4 regions of the Paenibacillus sp. VCA1 genome follow, and region 2 is predicted to be linked to each of the others. Evidence: riboswitches for the same ligand, from Rfam matches in the RefSeq annotation. Region 2 holds a riboswitch; each other region holds the start of a gene.
The links. A riboswitch is a leader RNA that binds a small molecule or an ion and turns the genes downstream of it on or off. The one in region 2 is predicted to bind cyclic di-AMP.

Region 1: linked by a shared signal. The riboswitch ahead of RJP21_RS29290 (C40 family peptidase) and the one ahead of RJP21_RS26480 (APC family permease) in region 2 are both predicted to bind cyclic di-AMP.
Region 3: linked by a shared signal. The riboswitch ahead of RJP21_RS21145 (hypothetical protein) and the one ahead of RJP21_RS26480 (APC family permease) in region 2 are both predicted to bind cyclic di-AMP.
Region 4: linked by a shared signal. The riboswitch ahead of RJP21_RS22135 (alpha/beta fold hydrolase) and the one ahead of RJP21_RS26480 (APC family permease) in region 2 are both predicted to bind cyclic di-AMP.

What each region holds. Positions count from the first base shown of each region.
Region 1 is NZ_JAVLSX010000022.1:24,593-28,804, reverse strand. Features, by position in the region: gene RJP21_RS29300 (M1 family metallopeptidase) at 1-1,179, shown strand, start outside; gene RJP21_RS29295 (hypothetical protein) at 1,191-2,024, shown strand; cyclic di-AMP (ydaO/yuaA leader) riboswitch at 2,284-2,423, shown strand; gene RJP21_RS29290 (C40 family peptidase) at 2,429-2,893, shown strand; cyclic di-AMP (ydaO/yuaA leader) riboswitch at 3,311-3,450, shown strand; gene RJP21_RS29285 (C40 family peptidase) at 3,454-3,945, shown strand; gene RJP21_RS29280 (GNAT family N-acetyltransferase) at 4,154-4,212, shown strand, end outside.
Region 2 is NZ_JAVLSX010000015.1:34,788-38,999, reverse strand. Features, by position in the region: gene RJP21_RS26485 (SDR family oxidoreductase) at 1-145, shown strand, start outside; gene RJP21_RS26480 (APC family permease) at 274-2,097, opposite strand; cyclic di-AMP (ydaO/yuaA leader) riboswitch at 2,232-2,399, opposite strand; gene pdxR (MocR-like pyridoxine biosynthesis transcription factor PdxR) at 2,651-4,006, opposite strand; gene RJP21_RS26470 (DMT family transporter) at 4,162-4,212, shown strand, end outside.
Region 3 is NZ_JAVLSX010000009.1:212,181-216,392, reverse strand. Features, by position in the region: gene kdpA (potassium-transporting ATPase subunit KdpA) at 2-1,678, opposite strand; gene kdpF (K(+)-transporting ATPase subunit F) at 1,742-1,807, opposite strand; gene RJP21_RS21145 (hypothetical protein) at 2,025-2,417, opposite strand; cyclic di-AMP (ydaO/yuaA leader) riboswitch at 2,602-2,774, opposite strand; cyclic di-AMP (ydaO/yuaA leader) riboswitch at 2,878-3,087, opposite strand; cyclic di-AMP (ydaO/yuaA leader) riboswitch at 3,530-3,677, shown strand; gene RJP21_RS21140 (hypothetical protein) at 3,681-4,133, shown strand.
Region 4 is NZ_JAVLSX010000010.1:102,970-107,181, reverse strand. Features, by position in the region: gene RJP21_RS22145 (carbohydrate ABC transporter permease) at 1-322, opposite strand, end outside; gene RJP21_RS22140 (ABC transporter permease subunit) at 335-1,186, opposite strand; cyclic di-AMP (ydaO/yuaA leader) riboswitch at 1,638-1,825, shown strand; cyclic di-AMP (ydaO/yuaA leader) riboswitch at 1,899-2,060, shown strand; gene RJP21_RS22135 (alpha/beta fold hydrolase) at 2,221-3,045, shown strand; gene RJP21_RS22130 (AcpB/EbpR/MafR family transcriptional regulator) at 3,116-4,212, shown strand, end outside.

The DNA.
Region 1 (4,212 bases), on a different contig from region 2:
ACCGGCTTCCCCGTACAGTCGGCCCAGGTTCGGGGCAAAGAGAAAATTTATCAGTTTTACGCCGACGACGTTCATGATTTTGCCTGGTCGGCATCGCCGAACTTTGTCGTCGCCGAAGAGCCGTTTTCTTCTCCCGAGGTTCCGGGCGTCCGGATCAAGCTTTATTTAGACCCGGCCCATAAAGACTTGAAGGAAAGATATTTCTTTGCCGCCAAGGCCGCGCTCAAATATTTCAGCAAATGGTACGGCCGCTATCCTTACTCTACCCTCTCCATTGTCGTGCCGCCGGAATCGGGTAACGGCGCGGGAGGTATGGAGTACCCGACGCTGATCACCGCCTTCGGGGCCAAGGACGATTCGCCGGGCTACGATTTGGAGCGAACCGTCATTCATGAGATCGGTCACCAGTATTTTTACGGCATGCTGGCGAGCAACGAGTTCGAGGAAGCCTGGCTGGACGAAGGTTTTACTTCCTATGCCGAAGATAAACTGATGGAGCAGGAATACGGCGTCATTCCGAATCTGCCTGTACAGGCATCCCTGATCGCCTCTCCGATGCCGCTGACGCAGGAAGCGTGGAAATACGGCTCGCAGGATCAATATGCCCTGAACGTTTATTATCGCGGCAAGCTTTTGCTTAAGGCGATGGAGCAGCAGGTCGGTACGCAGACGATGAGCAAAATTATGGGCACCTATGCTAAAAAGTACCGGTTCAAGCACCCGACAACCGCCGATTTTCAAAAGGTGGTCGAGCAGGTGACCAAGCGGTCCTGGCAAACCTTTTTCGACCAGTACGTGTACGGCAACCAGATGGCCGACTTCGCGGTCGACTCCATCTCCGTCCGCAAAAAGGACGCCGCTTCCGGCACGGTTTACGAATCGACCGTCAAGGTATCGAAAAAAGGCGGCGACTATGCCCAGGTCCCGGTTCAATTCGTCTTCACGGACGGGCATACGCTGAACAAGGTATGGAACGGTTCGGGAGAGAGCATCGAGTTCAAGCTGGAGTACAAAGCGCCCCTCGCCTGGGCCATGGTCGATCCGAATTATTCGGTCGTGATCGAAAACAGGCATATCAACAATTATTTGAAGGCGGATATGGACAGGAAGGTTCTGATCCGTTGGAACGTAAGCATCACCAAGCTGATTGAGACTCTGCTTGGAAGTCTGTCCTGGTGAGGTGAGAATCGGTGAAATCCCATATTGCACATGGCTGGAAAAGTCTTAAGAATCAATTTTATATCGTCATCATTCTCTTTTTATACCAGCTGATCTGGGGCTACTTCCTGTACAGGCTGGTCCATTCGGCCGTCACCCCGCTGCTGATGCGTTATCCCGACCCGCAGCCCAACGAGCTGAGCCAGCTGCTTTATTACATCGAGGGCAAGATGAGCCTTTCAACGAGCGGCACCGTGCATATGTACATGTGGATTTTGCTTGCGATGTTCGCATTGCGCATGCTGCTGACCCCTTTTATCCATGCGGGGATATTTTACGGGCTGCACCGCGAACGCGAAGGCGAAGTCGGGCTGTTTTTCTTTCAAGGCATGAAACGTCACGGCAAAACCGTCTTTTTGTTCCATTTGATCGAGTGGCTCCTGATCGCGGCCCCGGCCTACTGGGTGTTACCCAAAGCATATGCCGGGCTTCTGGCAGGCATGCAGCTGCAAACGTCCGGCCTGTCTCTCCTTCCTTGGATTCTCGGATGGCTTCTGTACGGATATATCGTGCATCAATTCATCCTCTTCATGCAGTTCGGCAAGACCGGAGGCGCCGGCTTCCTGCTGCCCCTGTGGCATTGCCTGCGCGGGTCGCTGCCGCTTATCGGCGTTTCGCTTGTCCTCGGCTCGACCAGCCTGCTTCTGTTCAGCCTCAGCACGGGAGTTTCCCTGATCTGGGCCGGCATCATCGCACTGATCCTTCAGCAGGGTTACCATCTGGTCAGCTGCATCATGAGATTATGGAGCATTTCGGCCAAGTTTGACCTGTGGTACGCCCAGGCGCATCGGAACGCCGAAAAATAATTTACGAAAGTTAAATTTTTGTCATCACTTCAACCCTCTGATATAAGAAAAACCCCACCCTTTTAAATCAAAAAGGGCGGGGTTTTGTCGTTTTTAGGTATTAGAACGATTTGCCAAAGACGCAATCGTCTGTTAAAATAATCCGAGTAAGAAGTTAGTAACAACTTTGTCATTTTTACTGTAACTATTTAATTTGTGCTGTAACGATAATTTTTAATGTCAGATACCGTTCGATGATAGACATCAGTCACTTTCGGGTGCCCGATCAAGGCCGAATTCCTTGGCACCGGGAAGCGGGGGAACCACTTTGGGTGAATTGATCTCGCAGTAAAGGGATCATAGGGGACGACCTTCAACCGAATCCTTAAGCTAACCTCGTAGGCAACATGGAAGGGGATTATGTTTTGAAAAAGAAGTTGACAGCTGCTGTGCTTGGTTTGACGCTGATGTTCTCCATGGGAACCAGCGTATTCGCGCAATCTTCTCTGAATCATGTCGTGAACAGCACGATCGGCGTTTCCTACAAAACCGGCGGAACGACGACCAAAGGATTTGATTGCTCCGGTTTCACGCGTTACGTATACCAGAAATTAGGTATTTCTATCCCACGCCAATCCAGTGCCCAATTTAAAATCGGCACCGCCGTCTCCAAAAGCAATTTGCGTGCCGGAGATCTGGTATTCTTCAATACGACCGGCGCGGGCGTTTCCCATGTCGGGGTTTACATCGGAAACGGAAGCTTTGCGCATTCCTCTTCTTCGAAGGGCGTTACCATCAGCAAGCTCAGCAACAGCTATTTCGCCAACCGCTACATTGGCGCCAAACGTGTCATGAGTACCGCTAAATACAAAGCGGCCGTCTACAACTAAGAAACTTACCCATAAACATACGAAAAGCTTACGGTGCCCGCGCGGAGATTTTTGCCGAAATCCCTCGCGGGTTTCTTGTTACTAATTAGACGTTCCAAACCGTTAAAAGGTAACAACTTTCAAAAAAAAAATTTTATTCGATTTTTCTTCATTCTATTTCTCCGTCCGTTTACTATGAATATAAACCTCTTGTCCAACAAATAAACCTTTTTTCCTATAAAATGCTCTATAATGCCCCTAGATCGGCAATCATTTTGCAAAAATCCCGAAATGCTGTTGAATTTTTCGTATATTCACGATAGAAACAATTGCCAAAACGTCATTCCTTTGTTACAATAGGTCCAGTGTTAGTAACAACTTTGTAATCTTTGCTGTATGACAGCATTTTGAAGATGTTTTTCCGATGGATATAGTGTAAAAAGTCAGATGCCGAATTTCCTCACACTAGGAAAGCGGGGGAACCATTTACGGGTGAATTGATCTTGCAACAGAGGGATCATAGGGGACCTTCTACCGAATCCTTAAGCTAACCTCGCAGGCACTCGGAAGGAGTATTGGGTTTGAAAAAGAAGCTAGCAGCAGCAGTCATGAGTTTTGCCATCGTATTTACCGTCGGCGCCGGAAGCGCTTTCGCGGATTCTAAAATGGACAAAGTCATCGACGATGTTCTCGGTACGAAATACAGATCCGGAGGTACGACGACAAGCGGTTTCGACTGCTCCGGATTTACGATGTACGTATTCAAGCATCTCGGCATTAACTTGCCCCATCAATCCGGATCGCAGTTCAGCATGGGCACTTCCGTATCCCGCAGCGACTTGAGAGCAGGAGACCTCGTATTCTTCAATACATCCGGCTCCGGTGTATCTCATGTCGGCATTTACGTCGGAGACGGCAAATTCGCACATGCTTCGACTTCCCGCGGCGTTGTCGTCAGTTCGCTTAGCGAAAGCTATTACGTCAACCGCTACGTTGGCGCGAAACGTGTCATGAGCTCGGATACATACCAGGCATCCGCCGTTGATTCCGAAGATAACGATGACGTTCAATAACATTCCGCAGCACTGGAACGGTATGTACGACCAGCCCGTACTTTGAGATTTTTGCCGAAATCTCAGTACGGGATTTTTTTGCGCCTGCCGTGACATCCGTCAGGAATAGATTTTCTTGAATAGTCAAATGCTACATAGTAGCGGACGTCTCTTAAGAAAGGAGGCTTTCTGGGTGAACGTTTCGAAGGAGGCATTTACCGTAGCTCCAATGACGCGTGAGCAGGCCGAAGCCTGCTGCGGCTGGACGTATGAACCGCCTTACGACCG
Region 2 (4,212 bases):
ACACTTCGGCACCGAGGTGCCGATGAAAAGAGCGGGCCAGCCTTTTGAGCTGGCTCCCGCCTATGTGTATTTAGCCTCCGACGACGCTTCGTACGTGTCGGGCCAAATTCTTCACGTGGGCGGCGGCGAGATGGTGGAGTCCTAGCCGAAAACAAAACGAAGCTGCTGCCATTCACCACAAAAAAGGATCGCGGACGAGTGTACTCGCCGCGATCCTTTTTTTGTGAACTTGAAACTGATGCCTCTATATATTTTGGGCTGCCGCTTCATTCTTTATTTTTTCAGATGATACGGTACGGTTGTCACAATGACGTCCTTGCGATACAGCAAATAGGTACGGATCATCAAACTCGTCTGGTTATGCAGCAAATTCTGCCAGCTTCGTTTCGGAATGAATTGGGGAATGATGACCGTCACCTGATAATTGGACTCGCTCGCCTTCCGATGGACCGTATCGATGAATTTGCTAAGCGGCTGGATGATGCTTCGGTAAGGAGAATGCAGCGTCACCAGGCGAACATCGGGACGCCACTTGCTCCATTTTTCCTCGAACCGGACTTCCTCTTCCCGCTCGAAAGGGATGTAAACGGCAATGATCTGGTCCGCTGACAGCGATTCCGCATAATTCAAGGAATGCTCAACAACATGCGTGATGCCGGATACGGGAAGAATGACGACGTTCCCTTCGATCGGTACCGCCGGTTCGCAAGTGGAAAGCCGCAGCTGCTCCCCGACCGCCTCGTAATGCTTTTTGATCCGGTGAAACAGATAAACGATCAACGGCAAAAATATTAAAATCGGCCAAATTTGCGGGAACTTGGTTACAAAAAACATCACCGAAACCGTGAAGCTGATCAGCGCGCCGATGGTATTGATCGTTAGCTTCGTCATCCAGCCGGCCGGCTTCTCCCTCACCCATTTTACGATCATGCCGGTCTGCGACAGCGTGAACGGGATGAACACCCCTACGGCATAAAGCGGAATCAAATGCTCCGTTTGCCCATGAAAGGCGATGATCAGGACGATCGAGAGCAGGCCGAGAATGATGATTCCGTTGGAATAACCGAGACGGTCGCCTCTTACCGTAAACATTCTGGGGATAAACCGATCTTTGGCCAAATTGACGGCAAGAAGCGGGAATGCCGAATATCCCGTATTCGCGGCCAGAATCAAGATCAAAGCCGTCGTTCCTTGAATAAAGAAATACATAAAATTGCGTCCGAAGGTTTCCTCGGCAATTTGGGATACGACCGTTTCTTTGGCATTCGGCGATATCCCCAAGTAATAAGCGAGGAACACGATGCCCGAGAACAGCAAAGCCAGCAGGATCCCCATCGCCATTAACGTTTTCGCGGCATTGTTCGGTGCGGGATGCTTGAAGTTAGGTATCGCGTTGGATATCGCCTCAACGCCCGTCAGGGCCGAGCTTCCCGACGCAAAAGCTTTTAGCAGCAGAAACAGGCTGATGCCCGCCACCGGCGTGCCAATCGGCGTATGAAGATGAGGCGAAACATGGCCCGAAACGATATTGTACAGCCCGACGCCGATCAAAATGAAAAGCGCAAAGGCAAATAAATAGACCGGGTACGCCAAAATGGTTGCCGACTCGGTAACGCCCCTAAGGTTCAAAAGAGTGATCAGGATAACGAACGTAACGGCGATCGCTACCTTGTACTCATGCAGCACCGGAAAGGCCGACGTGATGGCATCCGTCCCTGCCGACACGCTGACCGCCACCGTCAAAATGTAATCCACCAGCAAAGATCCGCCGGCGATCAGTCCAGGGTAAAGTCCCAAATTTTGCTTGGAAACGACATAGGCTCCTCCGCCGTGCGGATAAGCGAAAATGATTTGACGGTATGATAAAATGAGTGCCGATAATAATACGAGAACCCCGATGCCGATCGGGATCGAATACCATAATGCCGCCGAGCTAACCGTGATCAGCACCAACAGAATTTGCTCCGGACCATAGGCGACCGATGATAACGCATCCGAAGATAGTATGGCAAGGGCCTTCTTTTTGTTTAGCTTTTGCTCCCCCAATTCCGTGGACTTAAGTGGCCGTCCGATAAGGAGCCTTTTCAATGCCGCCATAAATGATTTCACCGCCACTGTTTAAGTTGAATGATCATGGATGTATCCTTATTGTTACCCATTTCGCCAAATTTGCGCACCAAAAAAAGCCGCAGGAAAGTCGGACCTTCCCGCGGCTTCATAAAACGCGCGACAAATCCTCTTTCATAACGCTTACGAGGTTAGCTGACGGATTCGGGACCGAAAGTATCCCTACACTCGAATCGATGCATCATCAAGTGATTCACCCCTGGGACGAAGCGCTCTCCCTTCATCCCGTTGGTTCCCCCGCTCCTAATTTCAGGATTAAGCGATTAAGGAATATTTCAAATCAGGTTTACATGTTCATGATTACGAATGAAATCTTACTCCTTCCGGACATTTGCTGTAAAGAGGCAAAGAAGCAAATTTAGGATTGAAAACGCGCAAAAGGCATTCGTGGCATCGCTTACAATCACTGTATTCGATGGATCTCTCGCTGTAACATCGATTCTCTGCTTCTAAATAGCATCCTTTCCGGGTTAGGGTTGGATGATAAACGGTGATTCGGATTTAATACTCGCTTCATCAATGCTCATTTTCCATTTTCATGCAAAAAGCGCCGAAGCAAAAGGATTCCCTCCCGGATCTGATCCGGTTCCAGATGGCCGTAGCCAAACAACAGCTTGCTGTTATGCCTTCCTTTACGAACGCAATGATACTCCACGGGAGTTACCCGGATCCGGTTCCGTCGGGCCTCTTGCCGAAAATGTTCGTCAAATGTCTGCCCCGGGAATTCGACGGCCAAATGCAGTCCCGCCGCGTCCCCCCATGTAAGCAGTCCCTCCCCGAAGCCGGCTTGAAGCGAATCCATAAGAACCTGACGCCGTTCCCGGTACAATTTACTCATCTTTGCGATATGGCGATCAAATTTTCGGGTATGCAAAAATTGTGCCAAAACGGCTTGTTCAAAAGGAGGATTTTGAACGTCCGTATACGTCCGCAACCTGCTCCAAGCACTTTGAAGCTCCCTCGGCAAAATCACGTAACCGATGCGAAGCGCCGGGAACAAAACCTTGCTGAACGTGCCGATATAGATGACCCGATCCGGATCCATGGCATAAAGAGGCGATGCCGGCTCGCCGACATACCTGAATTCGCTGTCATAATCATCTTCGATGACAAAGCTGCCGTTGTGCCGGGCAAAACGGATCAACGCCGCTCGCCTTGCCGCAGGAAGAATCGCCCCCAGCGGAAATTGATGCGAAGGCGTAACGTACACCGGACTGCCGTATTTTGCGGTCAATCCATCGGTTTGAAGCCCATATTCGTCAACGGGAACCGGCTTGACGGCGTATCCTTTACCGATGAATGTCTGAATCATTTCGATGTTGCATGGATCTTCAACTAATATTTCTTTGTCATTGTCGTACAAAAGATCCGCGATCAAGTGCAGCGCTTGCGTCGCCCCTGCAGTAATAAAAATATCCTCGGCTTCAACTTCAAGCCCTTTGCTCCGCATGAGCCAGGCGGCAATCTCCCGGCGCAGCCGCGGCAACCCCTGCGGACCGGTATATCCAAACAGATCGACCGACATTTCGCCTAAAACTTGATGCGATAACCGCTGCCAGGCATATCGCGGAAATTGGCGCAAATCCGGCTGGCCCGTCCTGAAATCCGCCAAAAATGAAGGGATCGGCGGCGTTTCCTGCCGCTGGGCTTTGCTTTGGGGCTGCTTATCCAGAACAAGTCCCCCGACGATTCGCGTGGCCGCTCCCTGCCGCGTTTCCGCATACCCTTCGGTAACCAGCATATCATACGCTTCGTTAACCGTATTTCGGGAAACGTTCAGCTCTTGGGCCAACGCCCGCGTCGAAGGAAGCGATTCTCCCGCTTTAAGGATTCCGGCCATGATCCGTTCGCTTAAGCTTTGATATAGTTGCCGTTTCAACGGAATTTCGCTCTCCCGATTCAAATGAATTCCCCACATAAGTCCTCCCACTGGATCGTATCAAATGAAGTTCAACTGGTTCTTTTCCCTTTTAGTGGATTGCAATACGATTGTAACAATCATTTCAAATCCACACCACCGGAGGAATTGAATTCATGGAACGATTAAAAGGATACTTATGTTTGGCATGCGCATTCGGACTGGCC
Region 3 (4,212 bases), on a different contig from region 2:
CTTACATCGTCAAAAACTCCGCGATCGGCCCCAGCACCAGCACAGGCAGGAAAGTCAGCGCCCCGATCAGGAGCACCGTTCCGACCAAAATGCCGGCAAACAGCTTCGTGTCCGTCCGGAAGGTGCCGATCGATTCGGGAACGAGCTTCTTGCCGGACAGCGAGCCCGCCACCGCCAGCAGCGCGATGATGGATACATACCGTCCCAGAAGCATGACGAGCCCCGTGCTGACGTTCCAGAACACCGTGTTATCCCCCAGCCCTTCAAAGCCGGAGCCGTTGTTCGCCGCGGATGACGTATATTCGTACAGCGATTGGCTGAGCCCGTGATACAGCGGATTGGACAAGGCGTCCGTGCCGAGATGCGTCATAAACGAAATCGCCGTCGGCGCCAGAATGATCAGCGGATGCGCCAGGATCGCGACGGCGATCAGCTTCATTTCCCGGCTTTCGATTTTTTTCCCAAGAAACTCCGGCGTCCGCCCGACCATCAGGCCGCAAATGAAAACGCCCAATATCGCGTACATCAGCATGTTGACAAGACCGACGCCTTTGCCGCCGAAGACGACGTTCAGCATCATCTCCGCCAGCGGAGCCAGTCCGCCGAGCGGGGTCAGCGTATCATGCATGTTGTTGACCGAACCGGTGGTCGCCGCGGTCGTCACGGCCGTGAACAAGGCGGATTGCGCCACGCCGAAACGAACCTCTTTTCCTTCCATGCTGCCCTGCGAGGCATCGATACCCAACTGATTGATCAGCGGGTTGCCGCTTTTTTCCGATACGTACGTCAGGGACAGGAACGCCAGGAACAGCACCATCATGGCCGAAAAGATGATCCAGCCCTGCTTGCGGTTGTTGGCGAAACGCCCGAACGTGTACGGCAATGCGGCCGAAATCGTCCACATGCTCAAAATTTCAATGACATTCGTGAGCGGACTCGGATTTTCAAACGGATGCGACGAGTTCGCTCCGAAAAAACCGCCCCCGTTCGTCCCCAGATGTTTGATCGACTCCAAGGAGGCCACCGGCCCCATCGCAATATGCTGCACCGCTCCGCTTAAAGTATGGACGGTCACTGTCGGATCAAGCGTTTGGGGCACCTTCAACCCCACAAGCACCAGGGTGACGATCAAGGCCAGCGGCAGGAACACCCGGACATGCGCCTTGATGAAATCCTCGAAAAAGTTGCCCAGCCCGCCTTCGCGGCGCGTGATGCCCCGAATAAAAGCGATCGCCACGGCCAAGCCGGATGCGGCCGAAGTAAACATCATCATCGTGATAACGATCATCTGCCCCAAATACGACATGCCGCTTTCGCCGCTGTAATGCTGCAGGTTCGTATTGGTCATGAAACTGATGACGGTATTGAAGGACAAGCTGGCGTCCATGTTTCCCGTCCCGTTCGGGTTGACCGGCAGCCCGCCCATCAGTCTCAGCACCGCGTAACTTACGGCCACCAACACGATGTTAGTTGCGATCATGCTCAGGGCGTATGTTTTCCAGCTCATTCCCGAGCGCTTCCGAAGGCCGATGATGGCGTAAAAAAGCTTTTCCACGGGACCGAACATCCGGTCCGTCCGATTCGGTTCATTAGAAAAAACGTGGTAGATGTAACTGCCGACCGGTTTAACCAATAGCAGCAGCACCACGATCACGATGCCAATCTGCAACATATCCAAATTCGCTTCCTCCTCTTCAAACGCGGGATGAAGGCGGCTTCGCCTTACCCGCACAGCCTTTTTTTAAAACCGTTCCGGATGGATCAGGGCATACACCAGGTAGATGAACACAAACGCCGTCAGCACCATTACCACAATCATTTGCCGTCTCCTCCCCCGTCCACGATATGGCCGCACCACATCAGAAACAGCAAAAATATTCCGAACACGCCCGCCAGCGTCAATATCATGAAAAGGTCCATCATGGATCAAACTCTCTCCTTTTTCTGCCCGGCTGCCTGCCTTTTGCAAGCTCCGGACATTTCTTGCTTCAGCCTTCCGCATCATGTTTCAATCATCCTAACCGTTACTTCAGCAAAAAGCCGACCTCGCCGTTTAGCGTATGAATGACATGGTCCGCCCCAAGCCCCCGGTAAATGCCCGGCGAATGATGGGCCTGGGTGATCACGTAGATGGAACACGGCGTCCAGGGACGGCAAATTTGCAGGTATCGGCACGTTAGATTCAAGCTGTTCTCGAATATGAAAATCCGGCCGATCCGCCCTTCGGGAACAACCCACTCATCCGTGTTGTTGGTGTGAAGGCGGATGATTTTGGGCACTCCCAGCTTCCTCAGCTCCCGTTCTTCTTTCGCATTGTTCGTCAGCGCGGCGAAAGGCCGCTTGAGATACATCAGAAGCTTGATAAAATTGCGCCCTGCTTCGTTCGGAGCCGTCACAACGATGAGCTCTTCTTCCACGGCTTTCGCCTCCTTTTTTCGAAGAATCGGATTCGAATGAATACTTCTTGCAATAACAGAAACGGCGATTCAGCGGTTTTTACGTTCCGATAGAATGGAAAAAGCCGCAGGAAAGAGGATCTTTCCCGCGGCTTCAAAAATCCATGACCAAAGAAAGCCATGAATATATGCTCACGACAAATGGGGCCTCTCCCTATACGCTTACGAGGTTAGCTGACGGATTAGGGCGTGAGAGTCGCCCTTCCCTCGTCCGTTTCGGACATAGGGATTCACCCCGGCGCCATCGGCAAATTGGATGCATACGGCGCGTTGGTTCCCCCGCTTCCGGCCGAAGCCGGAATTCAGCGTTAAAGACGTTTCATTTTTTATAAGCTGCTTATTTTTCGTATTTTGGCAACAAAAAACCACAGAGGTCATTAGGTCCCCTGCGGTCGATCTGCATCGATCACAAGTTTCATCATTCCTCTCCCAAACGACGCTTACGAGGTTAGCTGACGGATTCGAGCGGTGAGAGTCGCTCTACCCGTGATGGCGGATCCATGGCATCCGGTCACGGGATTCACCCCTGCGGCCTGCCTGCCGTCCGACTCTCACACCGGACGACGGGAGCGCGCGATTGGTTCCCCCGATTCCCGTTCCTAAACGAACGGAAACTCAGCGATTCAAAAAATGGAAACATGTTGAATTACGATTTGAATCATACACCTGCGCGTATCGGCATGTAAAGGCAGCGCGAAATCGCTATTCACGTAAAATGGCGGCCTTAATGAGCAGGTTATCGCTTACAAAAGCATTTATCTCCGTTAAACTCTCGCATGCTCTCTATTTTCTTGTTTTTGACGTTTGATGAAGCGGCCTGCCTTTTCCGGCTTATTATGTACGCAAGCTATTTTCGCAAACAGACGAAGAACCGTGGCAAAATGAGAAAACGGGAGAAAAACAGCCGTCATCGCCAGATTGCCATCGACACGGTCCGATTTCGGCAAAGCCCGGCCTTTCACGATTTACATTTCATTTTACAAACGCTCTGCCGTCCGTTATTATAAATGCCAATTACTTGAGGAGTTTGCAAAAATCCAAGGAGGTAAAAATCTGAAATCCTAGTACCTTTAAACAATCACGCGCTGAATTCCCGCTACCCGGGAAACGGGGGAACCATCCGGCCGCCAAGGCCGCGGGGTGAATCGCAGGGCAACCTGCGTAGGGCTTCTCCTGGCCCGAATCCGGCAGCTAACTCCGTAAGCGACAAAAGGAGAGAAATCTATGCTTCATACCGAATCCGACACGGAGCCACTGGCTGCCCAGGGGACGATTCGCCTGCATGCCATTGAGTTGTTCGTAATTCATCTAACAAAAGAGAACGCGGGTACCTTTTGCGGTTTCGGTGATCATTACAGGGTATTGATGCGGATTGTGACAAGCGGAGGCTGCGGCTGGGGGGAAATGTACTTCAACGAAAGGAACCGGCCGGTAGATTGGACCGCGTGGGCTTCATGGTTCGAACAGGTGTTGCATAGGAATTTCAAAAGCGTTTCGAGCATCGAAACCGGCTTGATTTCAAATCTGCGCCCATTCCATCTGGCAAGGCTCCATCTGTTGTGCGACGCCCTTCAAGGACTTTCGGGCACGAGCGGCCGAGGTCTGGGAGCTGCGGGCGAACAGGTGGAGCGCAGCATTTTAATGAACATGGCCGAAGCCTATGTCTCATTATTTTGAAGCGGAGCCCGCAAAAAACTACAGTTTTTGCAAAATCCTGAACGCATCGTGACGACGTAAAAAAACCGAAACAAAACAA
Region 4 (4,212 bases), on a different contig from region 2:
AAAAGGAAAGGATATGCCGATATTTCACCTTCGGGTGGCTGAGAACATACGCATAGGACGCCGTAATAATAACGCCAAGCACCGTTCCCGTCAACGTAACGAACAAGGTAACGCCATAACTTCGGAATACCTGATCTCCCGACAAGAGCATCTTGTAGGCATTCAAGCTAAAAGAAGTCGGAAACAGCTGATATCCGGAGGTTTGAATGAACGTTTCATTGGCAAAGGAGTTCACCAATACGATCCAAAACGGGATGAAACAAATCAGGGCAAACCCGCTTAACAGCACATACACAAAACCTAGAAACAATCGTTCTCGCATTTCTATCACACCTTAAAACAATCTAGAGTCCGGGTCGATCTTACGCGCCAGCCAATTGAAGAACGTAACGGCGATGAGCCCCATAAACGACTGGTAAAGAACAATGGCGGAGGACATGCTGAAGTTGCCCATCTGCCGCAGTGCGCGGTATGCATACGTATCGATCACATCCGTAGTGGGGAACAAGACGCCAACATCGCCGATCAGGGCATAGATCATGCCGAAGTCTCCATAAAATATCCGTCCGATCCCGAGAAGCAGCATGATGATGATAATGGGACGCAATAGTGGAAGCGTAATGTAAAGGATTTGCTGAAAGCGGCTTGCCCCTTCCAGTTTGGCGCTTTCATAATACTCGGAAGAAATGCCCGTGATCGAAGCAAGGAAGATGATCGAATTGTAGCCGGCTATTTTCCACACGTAAACGAACGTCAAAATATAGGGCCATACGCCTGGCGTCAGATACCAATCCACCCCTTTCAATCCGAGAGCGTTCAATGCCTGATTCACCATCCCTTCGGATGAGCTGAACATCGTCTGCACCATCATGCTAACGACCAGCCAAGAGATGAAGTATGGCAAAAATACGAATGACTGTGCCGTTTTTTTGAACCATTTGACCGTGACTTCATTAAGCAGCACCGCGAGCACGACGGCCGTCCCCAAACCGAACACCAGAAACAGCCCGTTCAAAAATACGGTGTTCCATGTGACGCGCAGCCAGTCATTGGTCGAAAAGAAAAACTCGAAGTTTCTCCATCCCACCCATCGACTTCCAAATAGACCGTCTGAAAGCCGGTAATTCTGAAAGGCAAGCAAATGTCCCAGCATCGGCGTATACGCAAAGACAAGCAGGAACAGCATGCCGGGAAGCGCAAGCAGATACAGATAACGGTTTTTGACGACTTCATGGATAAATCCGCGATGTCCTCTTGAATTGTTTTTCAATCATTCACCTCCCTGCGATCCATTGGATGAACATGCCTGTTGACATCATTTATCGTAGCAGCGGTTCAAAGGCTTTGAATAGTTCTCATTGGTACGAAGGAGTTCTTAAATGGCTGATGGGGAGGTATTCATTTTCCACGCCAGGTTCTATATCCAATATCGGAAGGGCGCTTTGGTTATTACAAAGATGAACGAATTATAAATCAAGCAAACGGAAGCTATCGGTTGTAAATGAATGATTACGCAGGAATAGCGGTCGGAAACCAGCGAAACCTATAAAAAAGGCCATGAATTCTATTGTAACCAACCTTTACAGTTCGCCGGCTCAGGCGTATATTCAATTCATTATGTAATATCTTTGGTTCATGGATGAATCACGCTGAATTTTCAATCACGAAAAGCGGGGGAACCATATCGGCATCGGCATGCAATCCTTTATGAAGGGATGAAGCCGGATGCTTGGGGTGAATCGGATGGAAAGACTTCCAAATCCGTAGGGCAACTCTCACGGCCCGAATCCGACAGCTAACCTCGTAAGCGTCGCTATGAGAGAGGAGTGAAACTGTGAGTTGACAACAAACACAGGGTACCTGCTCTGTGTTTTTCTGTGCGTAAAATCGAATGAACGTCTATTGATTCGCTGAATTTCCGTTCCGGCGGAAAACGGGGGAACCGGCCGTGATGATCAGCCATTCGTCACATGGGGTGAATCTCGAAATCGCATTCGAGTAGGGCTACTCTTGGGTCCGAATCCGACAGCTAACCTCGTAAGCGTTAGAAGAGAGGCTGCTTTTATACATGCGCAGCAAGGTTTATTTGCCTTGCTTGAAGAAGCATGGAAAGAGGGTTCCTCTTTTCCATGCTTTTTTGTTTTGCCGATTTTTAACGAGATTTCGTTTGGAATAGAGAAGGATATCGTCAGACAACGGATCGCGGAGAGGAGAAGAAAGTTGCCTAACATACAAGTGAACGGAACATCGCTTTATTACGAGACGCATGGCAGCGGCGTGCCGATCGTTTTTATCCACGGACATCTTTCATCCCATCATATGTTCGAACCGCAGGTGGAATATTTCAGCAAAAGAGCGAAAGTGATCGTGCTTGATTTGAGGGGCTACGGCAATTCGGGCAAATTAAATGTTGAAGTCGAGGACATCGTCGCCACCCAATGCAGGGATTTGAAGGAGCTGCTGGATAAGCTGAATCTTCCGAAAGTGACGCTTGTCGGGTGCTCGAGCGGGAGCCTGCTTGTGCAAAAGTTTGCGGAAGCCTACCCGGACAGCGTCAACGCGCTGGTGCTTGTCGACAGTTATTTTTACGGCCCTTGCGGACCCTTCGGCACAAAAAACGGCATCTGGAAGCTGCTGGAGGCCTGCAGTTGGATTTCCTACTATCTACCAGCCGAATTTTTTCTCCGGTCGCTGCGCGTAACGTATCACCGGTGGATTCCGGCCTACAGCATATTGAGGAACGAGCTGTTTCATAAACGGCCGACCGAGTCGGTTAAACAGCGGATGGCTTTGCTTCGGACCGATTTCAACTCCGGGTTGTCCCGGCTGCGGATGCCGGTTTTATGCGTGGCCGGCAGGCAAAGCGAATGGTTCGTCAACCAGATGAACAAAGCGGTGGAATGGTTCGCGTGCGCCCAGAAAGCGGTCATTGAAGACGCGATTTATCCGAGCCATTTGTGCCAGCCGCTGGAGTTTAACCGCATTTTGCTTAATTTTTTGATCGATCAGCAGCTTTTCCGGTTGGAACAGCAGCATTCGGGCTGAAATCCGCCTTGGGCGGCAACAATGAAAAGGTACGCATGATCGGCGGTAAGCATCGGGTAAGGGTGATGATATGAATAAAGAATATATGCAGCTGAAATCGCTGCTGAAGCTGCTGGACCGGGAGGAGCGGTGGTTTACGTTCGCCGAGGTGGAAAGCGTGCTGGGCGTATCCGGCAAATCCGTCCGGAAAATCGTCGAGGAAGCCGTTTCCCTGCTGCCTCCGTCCATGCGGATCGAGGTGTCCAGAGGAAAAGGCATCATGTTCCGCCGGGACCGGCACGGCACGAGCATCCAGGAAGTTTTGGAACCGCTGCTTCGGGAAACGCCTTATTTTCGCTTGATGCAGCTGTTGTTCGAGCATGACGGCAAAACCTCCGCGGAGGAGGTCGCGGAAGCGCTTTTTATGAGCTTTTCTTCGTTCAAAAAGTGGATCGTCCATCTGAACCGGGAGGAGCTGCGCCCGTTCCAGCTTCGGATGACGTATTCCGCGCCGGCGCTGAAAGGGAACGAAATCCACGTGCGCTATTTTTTATGGAAACTGTTTATCGAGGCTTATCCTTACACCGGATGGCCTTTTTCAAATGCCGATTTCGAACGGCTCGACGGCTGGGTGTCGGAATTCGAGCGGGAAAACGGCATGATTTATTTTTTGAATTCCAGGCGCAGCCTGTCGTTTCTGATCGCAATCGTGCTCGAAAGGGTCAAGCAGGGGCATCGGGTCGAGCTTCGAATCGGCGGTTATGCGTGGGAGCGGCATCCGTTTTTTGATCCGGTCTTGAAGCTGTCGGAAAAACTTGAGGAGACGTATGGCATCGCCATGCCCCGCGAAGAGGTTTATTTTTTGCAATCCATGTTCAGTTTAAGCCAATATCATGACAAAGACGGCTCTGCTCATCTGAACGAAGAATCTGGTGGAACCGGAAGCGGAGACGATGAAGAGAGCCGCATGTCCGGCCTGCTTATTCCGATTTTGGCTGAAACTTTCCCGGCGCTGAACATCGGACCCCGTTTTTTGGCCGAAATCCGGGAATTCATGGAGAAGCTGCGCATCGACAACGCCATTCCCGAGCTGATGGCCGTCTCGCACAGCCACCTGACCGCGTATATCCGGGAGAACGAGCAGCCCATTTTCGCGGCGGTAACGGCATGCATGCGCGAGTGGCAGCT